DNA from 2 places in the Haloleucobacter ellipsoideus genome. Region 2 is predicted to be linked to the other one. Evidence: predicted binding sites of a transcription regulator. Region 2 holds the regulator's gene; the other holds the start of a gene.
What was found. Region 2 encodes PhoB, which activates phosphate uptake and scavenging genes when phosphate is short. Its sites were predicted from a motif close to TGTCATNNANCTGTCAT; they were not measured.
Positions count from the first base shown of each region.

Region 1: olsB (l-ornithine N(alpha)-acyltransferase) is a predicted target of PhoB. The motif match lies at 2,188-2,204, and genes of this name have one in related genera.

Region 1 covers NZ_JBQWAR010000020.1:278,054-289,019, reverse strand. The annotation lists gene ACT6QG_RS13195 (CHAD domain-containing protein) at 1-350, shown strand, start outside; gene ACT6QG_RS13190 (NADPH-dependent FMN reductase) at 427-984, opposite strand; gene olsB (l-ornithine N(alpha)-acyltransferase) at 1,124-2,128, opposite strand; gene ACT6QG_RS13180 (hypothetical protein) at 2,421-3,020, shown strand; gene ACT6QG_RS13175 (YifB family Mg chelatase-like AAA ATPase) at 3,208-4,740, opposite strand; gene ACT6QG_RS13170 (class I SAM-dependent methyltransferase) at 4,885-5,673, shown strand; gene ACT6QG_RS13165 (polyhydroxyalkanoic acid system family protein) at 5,760-6,071, opposite strand; gene ACT6QG_RS13160 (PepSY domain-containing protein) at 6,395-6,898, opposite strand; gene gshB (glutathione synthase) at 6,973-7,917, opposite strand; gene ACT6QG_RS13150 (YraN family protein) at 7,988-8,380, opposite strand; gene rsmI (16S rRNA (cytidine(1402)-2'-O)-methyltransferase) at 8,373-9,350, opposite strand; gene ACT6QG_RS13140 (LysR family transcriptional regulator) at 9,429-10,352, opposite strand; gene ACT6QG_RS13135 (DMT family transporter) at 10,449-10,895, shown strand; gene ACT6QG_RS13130 (hypothetical protein) at 10,950-10,966, opposite strand, start outside.
Region 2 covers NZ_JBQWAR010000020.1:500,758-511,723, reverse strand. The annotation lists gene ACT6QG_RS14185 (ATP-binding protein) at 1-1,294, shown strand, start outside; gene pstS (phosphate ABC transporter substrate-binding protein PstS) at 1,446-2,486, shown strand; gene pstC (phosphate ABC transporter permease subunit PstC) at 2,882-3,859, shown strand; gene pstA (phosphate ABC transporter permease PstA) at 3,878-4,711, shown strand; gene pstB (phosphate ABC transporter ATP-binding protein PstB) at 4,845-5,669, shown strand; gene phoU (phosphate signaling complex protein PhoU) at 5,689-6,417, shown strand; gene phoB (phosphate regulon transcriptional regulator PhoB) at 6,611-7,309, shown strand; gene ACT6QG_RS14150 (EamA family transporter) at 7,352-8,221, opposite strand; gene ACT6QG_RS14145 (GcrA family cell cycle regulator) at 8,438-8,995, opposite strand; gene ACT6QG_RS14140 (aspartate aminotransferase family protein) at 9,577-10,779, shown strand; gene argF (ornithine carbamoyltransferase) at 10,785-10,966, shown strand, end outside.

The DNA of each region.
Region 1 (10,966 bases), 220 kb from region 2:
TGAGTTTTCTGGCCGACTGGTTCAAGGGAAAGTGCGAGAAGCGCGCCGCCCGCACCCAGCGCCTGCGGGATGTTCTGGGGGCGTATCAGGATATTGAAACCCTGCGCCCGCTGCTGCATGCCAACAGCGCGGAATTGCGGGATGGATGTCTGTCCCGGCTGGACAGGGCGATGACACGCCTCCAGAAGCGCCTCTCCAAAGAGGCGCGCAAGCGCCACAGGGCGCTGTTTCACCGCTCCTCGAAAGACTTTGCCCGCAAGCTGGGCAAGCTTGATGCGCCGGTCCGCCCTCTGGCGCCACGCACGGCCAAAAGCTGGAAGGTCATTTCCGCTGACGGGGTCGAGGACTAGGGAGCACACTCTCGCAATCCGGCATCTGGATACCGGGAACCTGAGGGCGGGGAGATGTTTCCATCTCCCCGCCGGCCTATTTCAGGCGGGTCCGGTCGATCCAGTTGGCGAACTTGTCTGCAACGGTTTTCAGGAAATCGCGGGTGCGCTCGTCCGTCACCCTGCCATTCTCGTCCAGTGCATCGGCAATCTTGGAGAGATAGGCTTCCGGCTGCTGCATCAGCGGCATGTTGAGGAAGACCAGAGACTGGCGCAGATGATGGTTCGCGCCAAAGCCGCCCAGTGTCCCGGGAGAAACGCTGACGATTGCGGCCGGCTTTTCATTCCAGACGCTGTGGCCATAGGGGCGGGAGCCGACATCAATCGCATTCTTCAGGACAGCCGGAAGGGAGCGATTATATTCCGGGGTAACGAACAGCACGGCCTGTGTGCCGGAAACAGCCTTGCGAAAACGCTGCCATGCCTCCGGGGGCGTGTCTGTCTCCAGATCCTCATTGTAAAGAGGCAGGTCGCCGATCTCGATGATCTCCAGATCCAGACGGGGGGCGGCCAGGGCCCTGAGCTCCAGGGCGACGGAGCGGCTGAACGAGCCCTTGCGCAAACTTCCAACGATAACAGCAACATGGGTGGACATGGTCTATCCCTCCGGTCGTGATTGGCCGCAGAGCGTCCAATCAGATGGAGCGGCACTGTCTGCCCGTCCGATGGCGCATTCATGGCATCAGCGCCGGATCGGGAGCCGCTCGTCGCCTTGGCCCCGGATTGTGCGCCGTTCAGATGGCGTGGCGGTTGGCCGAGGGGCCAAAATGTTCGACATAGCGCGCGCTCAGCGCGGAAACGGGCAGGATGACCAGCACATCCGTGGTGCCGAACTGGTGGTCCACAACCGCGCCCTCGCCCACAAAGCCGCCAAGCCGCAGATAGCCCTTGACCATGGGGGGCAGGGCCTGAAAGGCAGCCTTGAGGGAAATCTCCTCCTTCGGCATGCGGTTCATGTCCACATACCGGCTTTCCAGCGCACGGGCCCGCCACTCCTGCGGGGCCAGTGCATTGTGATGCAGGAAGGAGAGGGGCAGGGCCAGCTCGTCCGGGTCTGTCCCCTCCAGGCTGGCGCAGCCGAACATGGCGTCGATCTTGTTGCGCAGGATATAGGTCCACACCCCGTGCCAGAGCAGCTCCACCGTGCGCTTGTTGCGATAGGGCTTCAGGACGCAGGAGCGCCCGAGTTCCAGAAACCGCAGGCCGGGATGGGTGCGGATGATGCTGTCCACATCAAACTCGCTCTGCGTGTAGAAACCGCCATGGCGCACGGCCACATCCTGCCGCAGCAGGCGATAGGTGCCCACCACTTTCGGCTTGCGGCGGCCCAGAACGACCTTGCCGGCATCATGGTCGAGAACGAGAATGTGGTCGCAAATGGTGTCGAAGGCATCCACATCGCGCCGGGCGAGACGGGTTCCGGCATCCGGGATGGCCGACATTTCCTCATAGAAGACTTCATAGCGCAGGCGCTGCGCCTGTCTCACCTCACGCGCGGTGCGCGCCAGCCGCACTTCCAGCGGGCCAAGACGGCCCAGCACCAGAGGCTCATAATGGGGCGGCAGCGCCTCGCGATGGCGAATGCCGGAATAGGCGCGCAGATCCCGCACCAGATTGCGCGGCGGCACATTCCTGTCCAGAACCGGCGCAGAGGCATCCTGCCGGGCCAGCGTCCCGCGCATGACATCCAGACCACGCCCCATCAGGGCGGGCAGGTCCAGTGCGGATGGCTGACTCATGATGCGCTTCATGTAACGACCCCCCAGTCGCCCGTACAAACGACCATTGCCACGTTTTGCGTCATGCGGCAGACATGTGAAGACGACGACCCTTCACCGGACATTAACGTCACATTCACCATAGTTTTCATACGTCATTGTGACAATCCTCGTCAGGGCTCCTGTGTCATCATGGTTGACGGGCGCGCTGGTGAGCGGACGAAAACGCATTTCAGGCGTCTGGTGGTCTGGCCAGGCGCAGTGTGTATGGCGGCGGTGCGGAACCGTCGTTCAGCCTGGGGGAATGAGACCGATGAGAAAAACGCGCACGCTTGCAGTCACCGCACTTGCCGGCCTCCTTCTGGGGGCAAGCCCGCTGATGGCGCAGCCGGCGGTCACGCCCGCCGAGACCGATGTGGTGGAGTTTCCGGGCCGCGGCGCGGTGGAGGTTCTGAGCTACCCCGCCAAGTTCGTCTCCGCGGATGTGGTGACTCGCCATGCCATTTTTGAAGGGGCCAATGGCAAGCGCTGGTCGGTGGTGATTCCCGCAGGCGTTGCGGATCTGAGCGCCCTGAAGAATGGAGAGAATGTCACCGTGCGCGTTCTGCCGGCGGTGGTGACGGCGCTGGGCAAGGCCCATCAGGGTACGCCCGGAGAAATCATCGAGCAGGTGGCCGTGAATGAGGGATTGCCGGGCCTGCCGGAGGGATATGGGCTGGTGAGCGTGACCATGACCACCATTTTCGTGGGTGTGGACAAGGCTGCCGGCACCGTGACCTTCGAGGGGCTGGGCGGAAAGGTGCACACCGTGCGCGCATTCGACGAGAAGGTGCTGGAAGACCTGCAGAAGGTGGAGCCGGGCGATCTCTCGCAGATCTCCTATCTTGAGGGCATTTCTCTCACCACACCCTGAGGGCGGATCACGGTCTGTCAAACGTGCGGGGCTGCGGGAAGATGGGCTTTGCCAGAAAAGGCATGTGCGTCTCCGCGTCCCCGCAAGACATTCCGCCAGCCTGTGGCAGGTGATGTGCTGGCCATTCCATGAGAGCCGTCCCATTCCGCATGTATGGGGCGGCTTTTGCATTTCCGCACATAGTGTCTCAGGCGGCTGAACGCGCCCGGTCCGCGCTGGCGCGATAAGCGAGTGCCTCGGCCAGATGCTGGCGCGAAATGGTTTCCGCTCCTGCCAGATCTGCCAGTGTGCGTGCCACTTTCAGCACGCGATGATAGCCTCGGGCGGTCAGCTGCATGGCCTGTGCCGCATCGCGCAGCAGGGCCGTTCCGCCTGCATCCGGCTGGGCGACGCGTTCGAGAAGCGGGCCTGAAGCTTCCGCATTGGTGCGGATATCCGGCCGCCCGAGCGCGGCATAGCGTTCGGCCTGAAGGGTGCGTGCTGCCGCGACACGGGCCGCCACCTCCTGCGAGCCTTCGGCGGGCGCCGGCAGCACCAGATCCGCGGCGCTGACAGCCGGGACGGACAAATGCATGTCGATCCGGTCCAGAAACGGGCCGGAGAGGCGCGCCTGATAATCATCCGCGCAACGCGGCCCGCGCTTGCAGGTAAAGCCGGGCTCCCCCGCCCGTCCGCACCGGCAAGGGTTCATCGCCGCCACCAGCTGGAAACGGGCGGGATAGCTGACGCGGTGGTTGGCGCGGGCGATCAGGACCTCTCCGGTTTCAAGCGGCTGGCGCAGCGAATCCAGCACCTGAGGCGAAAATTCGGGCAGCTCATCCAGAAACAGAACGCCATGATGGGCGAGAGACACCTCTCCGGGTCTGGCACGCGCACCTCCGCCCACCATGGCCGCCATGCTGGCGGAATGGTGCGGGGCGCGGAATGGGCGGGTGCTCACCAGCGCGCCATCCTCTATCGCCCCCGCGACCGAGGCAACCATGGAAACCGAGAGCATTTCCTCTGGCGCAAGAGGCGGAAGAATGGAGGGCAGGCGCTGTGCCAGCATGGATTTGCCCGCGCCGGGCGGCCCGACGAAAAGCAAATTGTGCGCGCCTGCGGCAGCCACCTCCAGCGCCCGCTTGGCGGTTTCCTGCCCCCTCACGTCGCGCAGGTCCAGCAGCGTCTTTCCCTGTGCCTGAACACGCGGGCTGGGCCGGGAAAGAGGCTGGCGGCCGGTGAGGTGGTTGGCCAGTTCCATCAGTGAGGCTGGCGCAAGAATATCCATATCCGGGCTGGCCCACGCCGCTTCCGCCCCGCACCCCTGCGGGCAGATGAGGCCATGGCCGCGCGCATTCGCGCCAATGGCGGCCGGCAGTGCGCCGGAAACGGGCGCCAGCGTGCCATCCAGCGCCAGTTCACCCAGAACCGTATATCCAGCCAGCGCCTCGGAGGGGATCGCCTCAATGGCGGCCATCAGGCCGAGAGCGATGGGCAGATCATAATGGGAACCTTCCTTGGGCAGGTCGGCAGGGGCCAGATTGATGGTGATGCGCCGTGCCGGCAAAGCCAGGCCAGAGGCTGAAAGTGCCGCGCGCACCCTTTCCTTTGCCTCTGTCACTGCCTTGTCCGGCAGGCCGACAATGGCAAAGGCCGGCAGGCCGGATGCGACATGCACCTGCACATCCACGGGGCGCGCCTCGACCCCTTCAAAAGCAACCGTCGCCACCCGCTGGATCACATCCAACCCCGAATCTCATATCTCCCGCAAAGCTAGCGCCGGGGTTGTGGTGGCGCAAGAACGGAATGAGAACTTTTTCAGTTGCGCGCCTCAAACACGCGGCCTAGAAAGAGGGAGCATTGAAGCCTTGACAGGAACCTGCCCGTGTCCGTGCCGTCCTCATCTTCCGGTTCCGAGAGTTTTCAGCAGCTTGTCGCGGATCAGTTCGGGCCGCAGGCGCAGGCTTATGTGGCCAGTGCCGTGCATGCGCAAGGGGCGGATCTGGAAGATCTGGCCGATCGGGCCCGGCAGGCGCGGCCCGGCCGTGTGCTGGATCTGGGCTGTGGCGGCGGGCATGTGAGTTTCACGCTCGCGCCTTTTGCCGGTGAGGTTGTTGCATTTGACCTGTCGCAGGACATGCTGGGCGCTGTTGCGCATGAAGCGGCGCGGCGGGGCCTGCACGCCATTTCCACCCGGCAGGGCGTGGCGGAAAAGCTGCCCTTTGAGGATGGCGCGTTCGATTGGGTGGTCTCACGCTATAGCGCGCACCACTGGCAGGATCTTGCGGCAGGATTGCGGGAGGCCCGCCGTGTGCTGAAGCCGGGCGGCACGGCGATCTTCATCGATGTGATGGCCCCGGAATGGGCGGCGGCGGATACCTTCCTTCAGGCTGTGGAACTGCTGCGCGATCCCTCGCACGGGCGTGATTACAGCCGCGCCGAATGGCTGGCGCAGGCAACTGCATCGGGCTTTGGGGTGGAGGCGGAAAAGGCCCGTCGCCTGCGGCTGGAATTTGCGTCATGGGTGGCGCGCATCCGCACCCCGCAACTGCATGTGGAGGCCATCCGCGCATTGCAGAAAATCGCCAGCACGGAAGTGGCCCGCCATTTCGAGATCGAGCCGGATGGAACCTTTACCTTTGATACGCTGACTCTGGTGCTGCGCGCCGCCTGAACCGGCGCGGAAAGGCCGGAAAAACCGCACATTTCAGGAGCGCAGGGGGCGTTCCTGAAACAGGATGGCAGGACTGCGGCAAGGCCCTATTTCTTTTCCAGCAGCAACTGGCCTTCCTTCTCGATCCGCCCGGCAGCCTTGCGCGCCAGCAGATTGAGGAACATGGGCAGTTCAACGCTGAGATGGATCTTCTCTTCCGTCACATCCAGCGTTCCTGTCGCGGTCTTGCCCAGAGCGAGGATGCGGAACTCCAGATGTGAATCCGTCCACTGCTCCTCGGCAATGGTGATGTGGCCGGAAAAGCGGCTGCGCACCGTGCCCAGGCCGGACTGGATGCGCCGTGTTGCCTCTTCCTTGCCGAGGCGATGGGAGATGGAGATGGTGAAAGGCTTGGCCATGCTATGCCTCGACGGATGAAAGTCTGAAGCGGGAACGGCACGGGCGCCGGCCCGAAGGAACAGGAAACCGGAAGCAGGCGGGGCAGTAATGCCCCTCAACCGGGGGCGTCCTGAAGATGCGGACACTGCCTGCCCCTGAGCCTTCCGGCCGATTCCTGCCGGGAGGATGCCAGAAAGCGGCGGGAAGATTGAGGGTTTTGCCTCACATCCTGCTGCGTCCTGTTGAAGCGCATCCCGGTTGCAGCCATTAGACCGCCGGCGCACCTGCCTGATGTGCCGGCCCTGTGTTTCAGGCCGGCGCGAACCGGAGGGATGGATGCGGCTCAATCGCGCTCGGAAGAGGTGATCTGGCCGTTGCGGGGGTCTATCCGGGCTTCGATGCGCTGACCGTCACGGCTTGTCAGGTCCGCTTCATAGCGGTCCAGTTTCATTTCAAGCTTGCGCACCTCATAGCCCTGGGCCTCAAGCTGTACCGCAATCTGCGGCAGGGTCTTCCATTGCGGATCATCCGCCACACTGGAAGCGCCCCTGTTGCGGAGATTTTGCAGCTCGCCGGTCACAGGGTCGATATCGGCCTTCACCAGATTGCCGTTGCGGTCGATCATCTCGGCTTCATAGCTATGACGCTCGCGGTCCAGTTCCAGCACGCGATAGCCGTTTTCCGCCAGATGGGTGGCGATGGCGGAAAGGGATTTCCAGCTGCCGCGCGGAGCCGTCTGGCCCGGCTGCTCGGCCATGGCCGCGCCGGGCAGGGTGGCGGCGGAAAGGGCAAGAACCAGAGGAAGGGCCAGCGGACGCAGAAAGGTGGGGGACAGACGCGGGAACATGGCTTGGCTCCTGAAAGGTTTGTCGTGCCGGCCTTGTCCGCCGCCACGACAGCAGATGCTGGGATGTTCGCGCATCACGCGCGCCGCTTCTCCTCGATCCTGTCCCATATCTGTGCGGCGATATCAGGGCCGCCAAGGCGCTTGATGGCGCGCAGGCCGGTGGGGGATGTGACATTGATTTCCGTGAGATAGCCGTCGATCACATCAATGCCGACAAAGATCTGTCCCATCCGGCGCAAGGCGGGGCCGATGCGGGCGCAGATCTCCTTCTCCCGGTCGGTCAGATCGGTGGGGTGGGCGGCACCGCCGCGCACCATGTTGGAGCGCAGATCGCCCTCGCCGGGAACGCGGTTGACCGCGCCCGCCGCCTCGCCATCCACCAGAATGATGCGCTTGTCGCCATTCTTCACCTGCGGCAGAAAGCGCTGCACCACCCACTGTTCGCGGAAGGTGGTGGCGAACAGGTCATAGAGCGAGCCGAAATTCAGGTCATCCGCCGTGAGGCGGAAGACCGCCGCGCCGCCATTGCCATAAAGCGGCTTCATCACCACATCGCCGAACTCGGCGCGGAACGCCTTGATCTCCTCCAGATCGCGGGTGATGAGGGTGGGCGGCATCAGGTCCGGAAATTCGGTGACGAAGATCTTTTCCGGCGCATTGCGCACATGGGCGGGGTCATTCACCACCAGTGTCCGGGGGTGGATGCGCTCCAGCAGATGGGTGGCGGTGATATAGGCAAGGTCGAAGGGCGGATCCTGGCGCATCAGCACCACATCAAGTCCGGTCATCTCGATCCGGCGCTTTTCGCCGAGGGTGAAATGCGCCCCGGCCTCATCGCGCACCACAAGCGGCTCGACGGTGGCGAACACCTTGCCATCGCGCATGGCGAGGCGGTCCGGCGTATAGTGGAAAAGCGTGTGGCCGCGCGCCTGCGCTTCCAGCAGCAGGGCAAAGGTCGAGTCGCCGGCAATGTTGATGGCGGCGATATGGTCCATCTGGACAGCAACCTGAAGGCTCATGGGGCTTGTCTCTCCGATGCCCGTTTCAGCGTTTCCGCGCCGGGAAGGGCTGTGTTTGGGATATGTTGCCTCAGCCCTCGCACTCAAATGCGCCGGGCAGATGTTCCCCGCTCCCGTCACGCGCCAGCACGATGGCATCGAAGCGCATGTCGAGGGTGTCGGGCAGGGGGGTGCTGGCCAGATAGGCCTGCGCCGCGGCCACGATGCGCTGGCGCTGGCGAAGGGAGAGGGATTCGGCCGCGTGCGCGAGCGTGTCGCGCAGCTTCACCTCACAGAAGATGAGCAGGCTTTCGCGCCGGGCAATGAGATCGATCTCCCCTGCCGGAGTACGCAGGCGACGGGCAAGAATGGTGAAGCCCTGTGCCTCCAGCATCATCGCCGCGCGCTCTTCCCCCGCAACGCCGCGCCTGTGGGCCGCGCGCCGTTTCAGTGTGAGGGCGGAAGGCGCGGGGCTTTCAGTCATCGTCGGATTCAGCGGTTTCGGCTTCCGCAGGGGGCCGCGCGGTTGTGCGCCCCTCGCTGAGGGCCAGCGCGCGGGCATAGACCTCGCGCTTTGTGCGGCCTGTAAGGGCGGTTACGGTTGCCACGGCATCCTTGAGGGAGGATTGCGCCAGGGCCCGGGCCAGCGCGGCATCCACATCCGCATCCCCGGCGGCTTCCTCCAGCGGCGGGCCGATGACGAGAACAATCTCGCCCTTGGGGGACTGGCCCTCATAGCTGGCGGCCAGCGCATCCAGCGTGCCGCGGCGGACATCCTCAAAAGCCTTGGTCAGCTCCCGGCAGACAGCGGCGGGGCGGGGGCCGAGCGTCCGGGCGAGATCGGCAAGGCTTTCGGCGAGGCGCGGGCCGCTTTCATAAAAGACCAGCGTGGCCGGCACATTGGCCAGCGCCGTCACACGGTTGCGCCGCTGCCCCGCCTTCGGGGGCAGGAAGCCATCGAAGAGGAAGCAGTCTGTCGGCAGGCCCGCTGCCACCAGCGCGGCCAGCAGGGCGGAGGCGCCGGGAAGGGGAGTGACCTTGTGCCCGGCCTCGGCGGCTTCCACCACCAGCTTGTAGCCGGGGTCTGATACCAGCGGCGTGCCGGCATCGGAGATCAGGGCGATCCTGTCTCCGGCGGCAAGGCGGGCCAGCAGGCGCGGGCGGGCGCTGGCGCCATTATGGTCGTGATAGGGCACGAGTGGCGTGGAGATGCCATAGCGCTCCAGCAGCCGGCGGGAGATGCGCGTGTCCTCGCAGGCAATCACATCCGCCCCGGCCAGTGTTTCCAGCGCGCGGAGGGTGATGTCGCCCAGATTGCCGATGGGTGTCGCCACCACATGCAGCCCGGCGGCAAGCCTTGGGGCTTTCACCCGCGTGCCGGCGAGGAGGAAGCTGTTTCGTGTTTCATCTCCGGCGGGGGGCGCGGAAACAGGGGTGGGCGCGAGCGTGCTCATGGGGGCAGCATAATCCGGCAAGGAGGAAAATGGGAACGGCCATCCGCGCATGGCTGGGGATAGTCCATGTGGCCAGCTTCATATCCGCGCCTCTTGCGGTGCGCCGGGCACCAGGCCGGGCATCCGGTCCCGCTCCTCCTTCAGAATCCGGATGAGGCGGGCGGCAAGAATCCCCGGCGGGCGGCCCGCCGGGCGCACCAGAACCGTCTCGATCGGCAGGCATGGCCGGAGGGGGCGCAGGACGATGGGCAGATGTGGCAGGTCACGGGCGGGAACGGGATCGACAATGGCAATGCCCAGTCCTTCCGCCACAAGGCCGCAGCGCGCGGCCGTATATTGCGCCATCAGATGGAAGCGGGGCCTGAGGCCGGCGCGTGCAAACATGTCTTCTATGGTCTGCTGGAAGATGCCGGGCGCTCCGGCGATCAATGCCTCGCCAGCCAGATCGGCAAGGCTGATCGTGCGCTTGCGGGCCAGAACATGTCCTTTCGGCAGGGCGCAGACGGCATGAACCATCAGGAAGGTCTCGCTTTCCACGCCCTCATGCCCCTGTCGCGGGCGGCCAAGGCCGATATCGCACTGGCCGGATGCGGCCCATGCCCAGATGGTGTCCGGCGCGGGGACATGGAGCGCGATGCGCACGGCGCCGGCATCCGCATTCAGGCGCTGTATGGCGCGCGGAACAAGGCGTGAGGCGAGCGCCGGCTGGCAGGCAATGCGCAGCATGCCGGTGCCCTGCTCCCGCAGTTGTCGGGCCACCTGTTGCAAATGTTCAAGCCCGGCATAGCTGCGCTCCACCTCGCGCAGAAAGATCTCGCCTTCCTCTGTCGGCGTGGCGCTGCCATGGCCGCGCACGAACAGGGCAAAGCCGAGCTCCGTCTCCAGCTGCGCCATGGCCCGGCTGATATGCGGCTGGCCGATGTCGAGCACGGCGGCGGCGCGGCTCATGCCGCCATGGCGCACCACAGCGCGGAACAGGTCGAGATGGCCGGGATTCATCATGCCTTTTCTGCATCGAAATGGAACTTTCGGTCATTTGACGGCATGGGGATGCCGGCGTCAAATCCGCTGAAAGATGTGAAGTGGATTGAGGACCCGATGCTGCAGCTTCTGCTTTTCCCCCTGCTCGCCGTTGCGGCGGGCGCCAGCGTGGCGTTCCAGCAGGTTCTGAACACGAATCTGCGCACGGCCCTGAGCTCGGCGGCATGGTCCGGGGTGACGAGTTATGCTGTCGGGCTTGCCAGCATGCTGGTGCTGACGCTGGTGCTGCGTGATCCGCTCCCGCAGGCGGCGCTGGCGGCGCGCGTGCCATGGTGGGGCTATAGCGGCGGGTTCTTCGGGGCCCTGTTCGTCGCGGTGGCGATCCTGCTGGTGCCGAAGCTGGGGGCAGCGACCTTCATCGTTCTGCTGGTGAGCGGGCAGATGCTCGCCTCGGTCCTGTTCGACCATTTCGGCATCATGGGCCTGCCCGAACGGCCGATAGACCTTGCGCGCGCCGCGGGCCTTGTGATGCTGGTCGGCGGATGCATCCTCATCCGGCATTAGGATGGGGTGCGCAGGAGAGGAAAAGCCGGCAGGGCGGGCCTGCCGGCACAGGGCTCAGCGCCCGTCAACAC
Region 2 (10,966 bases):
TGAAGATGAGCCGGTTGTGACCGTGACCGCGCTGAACCGTTTCCGCCGCGCCCTGTGGGTGTGGTGGGCGCTGGTGGCGATTCTGCTGCTGGCCTGCGCCTGGGGCGGGCTGTTGCATGTCGGTCTGGCGCTGGCCCTTGTCGTGATAACCGCCGCGCCCGGTCTTGTGCCCGCGCCCCGCCCGGCGCGCAAGGCCAGCCCCGCCCCATCCCCCCGCAGCCGGAGGGACAGGCGGATCGAGGCGCTGGTGGCCGCCTTGCCGGAGCCGGCCCTGCTGCTGACAGCAGGGGGCGAGATCGTCACCGCCAATGCACGCGTGGCCCTTTCCATAGGGCAGGCGCGGGCGGGAGACCCCCTGTCTTTCGTGGTGCGGGTGCCGGAAGTGCTGGAGGCGGTGCGGGCCGCCGCCACCGATGGGCTGACAAGACGTGTGGAGTTTGCCGAGCGCGTGCCGCTGGACCGGTGGCTGGAGGCCCATGTGGTGCCCCTGCATCTGGATGGGCGCGCGAGGAAAGGGGCGTCCGCGGCGGCCTCGCCCCCTGATGGTGTGTTGCTGACCTTCCGGGATCTGACACATCAGAGGCGGGTGGAGCAGATGCGCGCGGATTTCGTCGCCAATGCGAGCCATGAACTGCGCACGCCGCTGGCCTCGCTCTCCGGCTTCATCGAAACCCTTCAGGGACCGGCCCGCAATGACGAGAAGGCCCGGGAGCGTTTTCTCGGCATCATGTCGGCCCAGGCCCGCCGCATGTCCCGCCTGATCGATGACCTGCTCTCGCTCTCCCGTATCGAGCTGCATGCCCATGTCCAGCCCGAGACCGAGGTGGACCTGTGTGACATCCTCAACCATGTCTGTGACGCCCTCTCGCCGCTGGCGCAGGAGCGGGGCATGCAGATCGAGCAGATCTGCGAGGCGCGGAGCCTGCCGGTGCGGGGGGATCGTGACGAGCTGATCCGCCTGCTGGAAAATCTGGTGGAAAATGCCCTGAAATATGGATCGGGCGGCGAGCGCGTCACCGTACGCATGTCGCGGGAGGAGGCGCCGAATGGTGCCTTTGCGCTGGTCAGCGTCCGCGACTATGGTCCCGGAATACCGCCCGAGCATCTGCCCCGCCTTACGGAGCGCTTCTACCGGGTGAATGTGGCAGCCAGCCGGGGGCAGGGGGGAACAGGGCTGGGACTGGCCATTGTGAAGCACATTGTGGCGCGCCATCGGGGGCGTCTGAACATCGAAAGTGTGCCAAATGAAGGCGCAACTTTTTCATTCCGACTCGACATTTTGCCGGACAAGTAAAATTCCTGTTCAGGATCAGCCTGTTATCAAGTCATTTAACTGTCACCCATGCGTCATAGAAGGTTGGCTCAGGCGGACTATGAGTCCGGCACTCAATTATTGCGTCACGGCGGGGTCGTCGGGCAGCAGTGATTAGGCAAGGAGAGAGAACGTGAAGCTCACTACCGCTTTCGGCACCATGGCCATTGCTGGAACCATGTTTGCCGGTGTTGCCCAGGCGACCGATTTCAATGGCGCTGGCGCGTCTTTTCCGGCTCCCGTCTACCAGAGCTGGGGCGCGGCCTATAAGGAAAAGTCCGGCAATGCCCTGAACTACCAGTCCATCGGCTCTGGTGGCGGCCAGAACCAGATCATCAACCGCACGGTTGATTTCGGCGCTTCCGATGCCCCGGTCGCCGACGACAAGCTGGAAGCCAACAAGCTGCTCCAGTTCCCCACCGTGATCGGCGCCGTTGTGGCGACCTTCAATCTCGATGGCATCAAGAGCGGCGAGCTCAAGCTCACCGGCCCGCTTCTGGCCGATATCTATATGGGCAAGGTCACCAAGTGGAATGACAAGGCGATCGCCGACCTCAATCCCGACCTGAAGCTGCCGAACCAGGCCATCGTTCCGGTGTATCGTTCCGATGCCTCCGGCACCTCCTACATCTTCACCAACTATCTCTCCGACGTGAGCGCCACGTGGAAGAGCGAAGTGGGTGCGGCCACCTCCGTGCAGTGGCCGGCCGGCTCGGGCGCCAAGGGCAATGAGGGTATTGCCTCCAACGTCAAGAACCTCAAGGGCGCCATCGGCTACGTGGAATATATCTACGCTTCCGCGAACAATCTGGTCGTGACCCAGCTCCAGAACAAGGCCGGCAACTTTGTCAGCCCCGACGTGCCGAACTTCATCGAGGCCGCCGACGCTGCCGACTGGGACAATGCGAAGAATTTCGCCGCGCCCATGATCAACACCGCCGGCGAGAAGGCCTGGCCGATCGTCAGCCCCACCTATGTGCTGCTGCCGACCAACCCGACCAATGTGGAAGCGTCCAAGGCGGTCATGGAGTTCTTCGCCTGGGCCTACACCAAGGAAGGCGCCGAGATCGCCGAGAAGCTGCACTACATTCCGCTGCCGGAATCTGTCGTGAAGCGTATCGAAGCCGCCTGGAAGGACCAGGTGAAGGGCCCGGACGGCAAGCCGGTCCTCTGAGAGCTTCCAGAAGCTGAGTGAACGGTTTCGCCTCCCCTGATGTCAGGGCATCGGGGGAGGCGATCCCGGAGCCATGGCCGGAAGGACCATGGCCTGCACATCACGGATGCCCGTGTGGCATCTGTCCATGCCGCACAAGAACGGCATCGCGCATCGAGTTGCATGGCTTCATCGGAAGTCGGGAGAGGAACGCGGTGGCTTCGGGACCGGATCGCGCCGGAGTGGCTGTCGGGATGGGTGTCCCTGTCTGGCGGAAGTCGGCGGGCATGTGCGCCGGGCGCAGTGCCTGCGGGGCCCTGCCGCAGTGAAACGGACTTTTCGGGGCCTGATGGCGGGTCCTGATATTTTCAATGAGAGCCACGCACGGGTCGTGGCGGGCGAAGGGTTGGCATCCGATGGACGCAACGGTGGACAGTTTGAAGGGAGGCGGAAGCCAACCCATTCATTTGGCCCGGCGGCGAGGGGCGATTTCTGACCCCATCTTCGTGGGTCTGCTCTGGGCGAGCGGCATATTCGTCCTGATCCTGCTGGGACTGATCATCACCGAGCTGTTCAAGGGCGGCCTGCCGGCCCTGCAGCATTTCGGCCTCGACTTCATCTGGACGGCCTCCTGGAATCCGGTGACGGAGAAATATGGCGCGCTGGTGATGATTTACGGCACGATTTTCAGTGCCGTCATCGCCGTGGTCGTTGCGCTGCCCCTGTCCTTCGGCATCGCCTTCTTCCTGACTGAAATCGCCCCCCCGGCCCTGAAGCGGCCCATCGGCGTGGCCATTCAGCTTCTGGCGGCCGTGCCCTCCATCATCTTCGGCATGTGGGGCTTCTTCATCATCGTTCCGCTGATGGCCGCCTATGTGCAGCCCCCGCTGATCGACTGGCTGGGCGGCATTCCGCTGATCGGCCTGCTGTTCCAGGGCCCGCCGCTGGGCTCGGGCATGCTCACCGCCGGCCTCATTCTGGCGGTGATGATCCTGCCCTATATCACCTCCATGTTCGTGGAAACCCTCGAGTCCGTGCCGGCCATGCTCAAGGAGTCGGCCTATGGCGTGGGGTGCACCACCTATGAGGTCTACAAGAATGTCTCGGTGCCCTACGGCCGCACGGCCATGGTGGGCGCGGTGATGCTGGGCCTTGGCCGCGCGCTTGGCGAGACCATGGCGGTGACCTTCGTCATCGGCAATGCCACGCGTCTTTCGGCCTCTCTCTTCGCGCCGGGCGCCACCATCGCCTCCACCATCGCGAACGAGTTTCCCGAAGCCCCCATCGGCTCGCTGAAGCTGACCTCGCTGCTGGAGCTGGGCTTCATCCTCTTCGTCATCTCCTTCATCGTTCTTGCATTGTCCCGGGCGCTCATCCGCTCGCGGATGGACTGATCGGGAAAGGCACGCATCATGGCTTCTCTTGCAGTCCGCCGGGCCAAGGACACGACGATCAAGGCCATCTCCATCGCGTTCGCGGTCTTCAGCATCTTCCTGCTGGGCTGGATCCTGTGGACTTTGCTGGCGCGGGGCCTTCCCGCACTGGGGCTGAATGTCTTCACCCAGATCACCATGCCTCCGGGCCAGAATGGCGGCCTTCTGAACGCCATTGTCGGCTCGATCATCCAGGTCGGCATCGCGGTGCTGATCGGTGGGCCGATCGGGATTTTCGCCGGCACCTTCCTTGCCGAAAACGGCAAGGGCACCAAGATTGCCAGCATCACCCGCTTCGTGAACGACATCCTGCTTTCCGCCCCGTCCATTCTGGTCGGCCTGTTCATCTACTCCCTTCTGGTGGTGCCCTTCGGCGGCTTTTCCGGCTGGGCGGGTGCGCTGGCACTGGCCATTCTGGTCATCCCGGTCGTGGTCCGCACCACCGAGGACATGCTGAACCTTGTGCCGGTGGGGCTGCGTGAGGCCGCCTTCGCGCTGGGCGCCCCGCAGTGGAAGGTGGTGATGTTCATCACCTGGCGTGCGGCCCGTGCCGGTATCGTCACCGGCGTGCTGCTGGCCATTGCCCGTGCGGCGGGCGAGACCGCGCCCCTGCTGTTCACCTCGCTGGGCAACAATGCCTGGTCGGTTGACCTGAACCGCCCGATGGCGAGCCTTCCTGTCGCCATCTACCAATATGCCGGCGCACCGTTCGATGACTGGGTTGCGCTTGCCTGGGCCGGCGCCCTGCTGATCACCGCCGGCGTGCTCTTCATCAATGTGGTATCGCGCCTCGTTCTGGCGCGGATGAACTGACCTTCAGGCCGGATGCCGAAGGGCAACATGCACACCACCTTCACCCGACGGATGGTTCGCCGGGTTCGCACCATCCTCGTGCCCCCAAGGCCCTCTGACATGGCCGGGCAAAAGAAAGTTCAGTGAGGCTCAGATGACTTCTGCGGTCGATCCCACCTTCAATATCTCCTCTTCCGTGGCCGCCAAGCCGGGCGCTGCCGCCGCGGCCACGAAGATCAAGGTGCAGAACCTGCAATTCTATTACGGGCAGAACCACGCCCTGAAGAATATCAATTTCGATATTCCCGAAAAGCGCGTGACGGCGATGATCGGCCCCTCGGGCTGCGGCAAGTCCACCCTCCTGCGCGTGTTCAACCGCATGTATGACCTCTATCCCGGCCAGCGCGCCGAGGGGCAGGTCATGTTTGACGGTGTGAACATCGTCGGCAAGGAGCTGGATTCCACCGTGGTGCGCTCGCGCATCGGCATGGTGTTCCAGAAGCCCACGCCCTTCCCCATGTCCATCTATGACAATATCGCCTTCGGCGTGCGCCTGCATGAGCGCCTCAACAAGGCGCAGATGGATGAGCGCGTGGAATGGTGCCTGCGCAAGGCCGCCATCTGGGAAGAAACCAAGGACCGGCTGAACACCTCGGCGCTGGGCATGTCGGGTGGCCAGCAGCAGCGCCTGTGCATCGCCCGCACCATTGCGGTGCGCCCCGAGGTGATCCTGCTGGACGAGCCGACCTCCGCGCTCGACCCGATCTCCACCTCCAAGATCGAGGACCTGATCGACGAGCTCAAGCGCGAGTTCACGATCGTGATCGTGACGCATAACATGCAGCAGGCCGCGCGCTGCGCCGACAACACCGCCTTCTTCTATCTGGGCGAGCTGATCGAGGTGGCGCCTTCGGACGTGATCTTCACCAACCCGAAGGAAATCAAGACGCGCGATTACATCACCGGCCGCTTCGGCTGAGGGAGAAGGACAAATGGAGATGCCCGATCATATCGTTACGTCCTTCGATATCGAACTGAAGGAAATCAGCCGCGCCGTTGTGGAAATGGGTGGCAAGGCCGAGCGTCTGGTGGCGGATTCCGTCACCTCGCTCATCAAGCGCGATGTGGCGCTGGCGCAGAAGGTGGTGATGCTGGATGCCGGCATCGACCAGGTGCAGCGTGACATCGAGGAGAAGGCCGTCCTCATCATCGCCAAGCGCCAGCCGGTGGCCGGGGACCTGCGCGAGATCGTCGCCGCGATCCGCATCGCCAATGATATCGAGCGGATCGGTGATCTGGCCAAGAATATCGCCCGGCGCGTCATCGCGATCGAGGGAGAGTATCAGCCCCAGAAGCTGGTGCGCGGCGTGGAGCATATCTCCGATCTGGTGCTGGAGCAGCTCAAGGAAGTGCTGGATGCCTATGCCGGCCGCAATGATGCCAAGGCGCTGGAAGTATGGGGCCGCGATGGCGCCATCGACACCATGTACACCTCGCTGTTCCGCGAGCTGCTGACCTATATGATGGAAGATCCGCGCAACATCTCGGTGTGCACTCATCTTCTGTTCAGCGCCAAGAATATCGAGCGCATGGGCGACCACGCCACCAATGTGGCGGAGATCGTCTATTACATGGTCACCGGCGAGGTTCTGCCGGAAAGCCGCCCCAAGGCGGATGCTTCCAGCGACACCACTGTGGTGTTTCCCGGAACGGGCGTGAAGGGCTGACCTCCCCTCGGGAGGTGGTCAAACCGGCTCATGGCCCGCCCTGCATCTCGATGGGATGCCGGCGGGCCTCCGGCCTGTGCGCGCGGGGCCTTCAGAGGCCTTGAACCGCGCATCTTTTCCCTGCCAGCCGGAATTGTCCCGCGCCCTCCCGGGGCGGCACATTCGGGCGCAGGCCGCAAGATGGATGTGAACAGTGGCGGCGCAAATTCTGATCGTCGAGGACGAGGAGCCCCTCACCTTGTTGCTCCGCTACAATCTTGAAGCGGAAGGTTATGGTGTGGAGAGCGTGGACCGGGGCGACGAGGCCGAGACGCGGCTGCGCGAAACGGTCCCGGACCTGGTGATCCTCGACTGGATGCTGCCCGGCCTTTCCGGCATTGAACTGTGCCGTCGCCTGCGCAGCCGGCCGGAAACACAGCGCCTGCCTGTCATCATGCTCACCGCCCGCGGGGAGGAGACCGAGCGTGTGCGCGGCCTTTCCACCGGGGCGGATGACTATGTGGTGAAGCCCTTCTCCGTACCCGAGCTGCTGGCCCGCGTGCGCGCCCTGTTGCGCCGGGCCAAGCCGGAGCATGTGGCCACGCTGTTGCGGGCCGGAGACATCCAGCTTGATCGTGAAACCCATCGTGTCCACCGGGCCGGGCGCGAGGTCCATCTCGGGCCGACCGAATTCCGCCTGCTGGAATTCCTGATGCAGAGCCCCGGCCGCGTCTTCTCCCGCGAGCAGTTGCTGGACGGGGTCTGGGGACAGGATGTCTATATCGACGAGCGCACGGTGGATGTGCATGTCGGCCGCCTGCGCAAGGCCATCAATCGCGGGCGCCAGTCCGATCCCATCCGCACGGTGCGCGGGGCGGGCTATTCCTTCAACGAGATGTTCGCACGGGGCTGAGGCGCTGCTCTGCTCCGCCGCCGGCCCGCGCGAACAGGAAGGTCAGGCCGTGATGTCCGGCACGGGCTCGGCCTGCACGCGCTGGTTCAGCCAGATGCTGCTGATGACGAGCAGGGCGCCGGCAATCTGCCCGGCGCTGAGGGCCTCCCCCAGCAGACCCCAACCCAGAAGCACGGCGGTGAGGGGGCTGAGAAAGCCGAGCGAGGACACCACGGCCGTCTCCAGCCGGGAAATGCCTCGAAACCACAGAATATAGGTCAGCGCGGCTCCGAACACGGACAGCCAGCCAATGCCCATCACATTGTGCAGGGTGATGGTGGCCGGCGGCGGCTCCAGCAGCAGCGCGAAGGGCACGAGCAGCAGCCCGCCGGCCGTGAGCTGCCAGGCGGCAAAGGTGGTGAGCGAGACAGGCGGCATCCAGCGCCGGCTGAGCACGAGGCCGGCCGCCATGGAACCCGCGCTGATCAGGCCGGCGGCCACACCGGAAGGGTTCAGCGCCGTGCTGGGCGTCGCAACCAGAAGGGCCACGCCGCAAATGCCCGCCAGCACAGCCAGTATGGACCACAGGCGGATCGGCGTGCTCAGCAGAAAATAGGAGAGGATGATGACGATGGGCGGCTGGAAATTGGCCAGTGTCGCCGCGACACCTCCCGGCAGCCGGTAGGCGGCATAGAACATCAGGCCCCAGAACATCGAGAAATTCAGCGCCCCGAGAATGAAGCTGCGCACCCACCACACTCCCCATGGCAGCTTGCGCGTGAAGGCCAGCAAAAGCAGGCCGGCCGGCAAGGCGCGCAGGGTGGCGGTCGTGAGGGGATAGTCCCTGGGGAGGAATTCCGTCGTCACATAGAAGGTGGATCCCCAGATGACAGGCGCAAGCGCCGTCAGGAGAATATCAGAACTGCGGGACATGGGGGCATCTCTACCGGGCGTGTCGGTGCTGTGAAGGAGGGGCAGGCAGACAGGTTGAGCCGCACAGGCCACCCATGATGCCTGTTTTTTATGCACGGGCAACGTCCGAAAGGTTGTTTGCGGCGGATGGTGGGGCGCAAACAGAAAACGGGGCGCCAGGCGCCCCGTTTGGGAAATTGGGATGACGCTGTCTCGCGTCGGAAAAGGCCGCAGCCCTCAAAGATAGGCGAGGCGGCGATCGCGGCGGCGATCCTGCACCGGCTGATAGGCGATGCGGGCATGGTGCGCGCAATAGGGCACGCCGGGCGTGGAGCGGGCGCCGCAGAAGTGGAAGCTTTCGCTGCCCGGCTCGCCGATCGGCCAGCGACAGGTATATTCGGTGAGGCTCATGATGGTGCAGCCCTGACCCATGGGCACCACATTGTCCTCGACAATGCGGGCGACGGGAGCTTCCTCCACCATATCCTCCAGCACGGGCGCAAGGGCCACATTGCCCTGCGTCACCGGACGCTGGGGAGCAACAGGCTGTTCCTGCTGCTCCATCTGTTCCTGCTCGAGCTCCTGCTCCACCGCCTGTTCAGGCCGGGTCTTGCCACGGGGCCGCGCGGGAGGGGCGGAAACCGACTTCGCACGCCCGGAAAGACCCAGGCGGTGCACCTTGCCGATCACCGCATTGCGGGTGACTTCGCCCAGTTCACCTGCGATCTGGCTTGCAGAGAGGCCTTCGCTCCACAGCTTCTTCAGGAGTTCGACGCGCTCGTCGGTCCAGCTCATCGCTCATCTCCAATTGCCGCATCATCAGTCCCGGCCGGATCGCACACGGCTCGGGTCATCACTATGGCCGTTTCATCCGCCGGTTTGCAGGCGGAACGAGAACCCGGCCACCGGGCCCGGCATCTCGGGCTGTAGTGCAGCTTCACAATCTCTTGTTACCGCGAGGTGGTGATACACGACATCTCGTAGGTAGCAGCGGCGAAGCTACAATATGCCCGGCTGCGGGAACAGGCCCGGTTAACGAATCATTAGCGTTTTCCCCAGTTGCTTGCGAGCATTTCCTTCACACGCCCGTCCTGCGGGTTCTGCCGCCGGCGCGCGCGGGGGGTGAATTGCCGTTTCGGCAACCCTTGTCCGCGTTTTGCGTATCGGGGCCTGTCAAGAATTGTTGACCTCGCGCGTGTGATCATTAGAATTTCAATGTCGGGCCGTCCCCCGCTGGGGCGGCCCTTTTTAGTTTGTGCCTTGTTGGTTCTTACATGCGCGGCTGCCGTCCAGGACGGATCTTCCGGCCGCGTTGTCTGTTCCGTTTTCCATCCAGCCCCGTGAGGAGGGGCATCCAGGCACCCCAGGAGGGTCTCGTGATCACCGCCGTTCTGCCGACCTATGCGCGCATCGACCTCGAATTCGAGAGGGGAGAGGGCTGCTGGCTCGTCACGACGGACGGGCGACGTTTTCTGGATTTCACCGCCGGCATCGCGGTGAACGTGCTGGGCCATGCGCATCCCCATCTGGTGAAGGCGCTGGAAGGCCAGGCCGAGAAGCTCTGGCACATCTCCAACATTTTCCGCATTCCCGGCGGTGAGCGGCTGGCCGAGCGGCTTTGTGCCGCCACCTTCGCCGATACCATGTTCTTCACCAATTCCGGCGCCGAGGCGCTGGAATGCGCCATCAAGATGGCCCGCAAATATCACTTCGCCAATGGCGATGCGGAGAAGAACCAGATCATCGCCTTCAAGGGGGCTTTCCACGGGCGCACGCTGGCGACCATCGCGGCGGGCGGCAACCCGGCCTATCTCGAAGGCTTCGAGCCCAATATGCCGGGCTTCACCCATGTGCCCTTCGGCGATATCGAGGCGGTCTGCGCGGCCATCACCCCGCGCACCGGCGCGATCCTGCTGGAGCCGGTACAGGGCGAGGGCGGCGTGCGTGTTCACCCGGAAGGGTTCCTCAAGCAGTTGCGCGCCCTGTGTGATGAAAAGGGCCTGCTTCTGGTGCTGGATGAGGTGCAGTGCGGCGTGGGCCGTACCGGCCGACTCTTCGCCCATGAATGGGAGGGCATCACGCCGGATATCATGGCCGTGGCCAAGGGCATTGGCGGCGGTTTCCCCATGGGAGCCTGCCTTGCCACCGAGAAGGCCGCCAAGGGCATGACGCTGGGCACGCATGGCTCCACCTATGGCGGCAATCCGCTGGCCATGGCGGTGGGCAATGCGGTTCTTGATGTCATCCTGAAGGATGAGTTCCTGGCCCATGTGAATGCGGTCAGCACCCATCTGCGCGCCCGGCTGGAAAAGCTGGTGGCCGATCATCCGGCCATTGTGGCCGAGGTGCGGGGCAAGGGCCTGCTGCTGGGCCTGAAGCTGAACGTGCCGGTGGGTGAAATGATCACGCAGCTGCGGGGCGAGGGGCTGCTGGCTCCCGCGGCGAGTGACAATGTGATGCGTCTGCTGCCCCCGCTCGTCGTGAGTATTGAGGAAGCGGATATCGCGGTCGACAAGATCGAGACCGTGTGCCGGCGGCTGGAGGCGGCTGGTGCTGTGGTGCAGGGGGGCGCCGAATAATGGGGATGGAAAGCGGATTGCGTCATTTTCTTGACCTGACGGAACTGTCGGCCGCGGAACTGCGCCGGCTTCTGGACTTCTCGAAGGACCTCAAGGCCCGTTTCCGGAAGGGCGAGCAGGAAAAGCCCCTGACGGGGAAGATCCTCGCCACGGTGTTCGACAGGCCCTCCACCCGCACGCGCGTGTC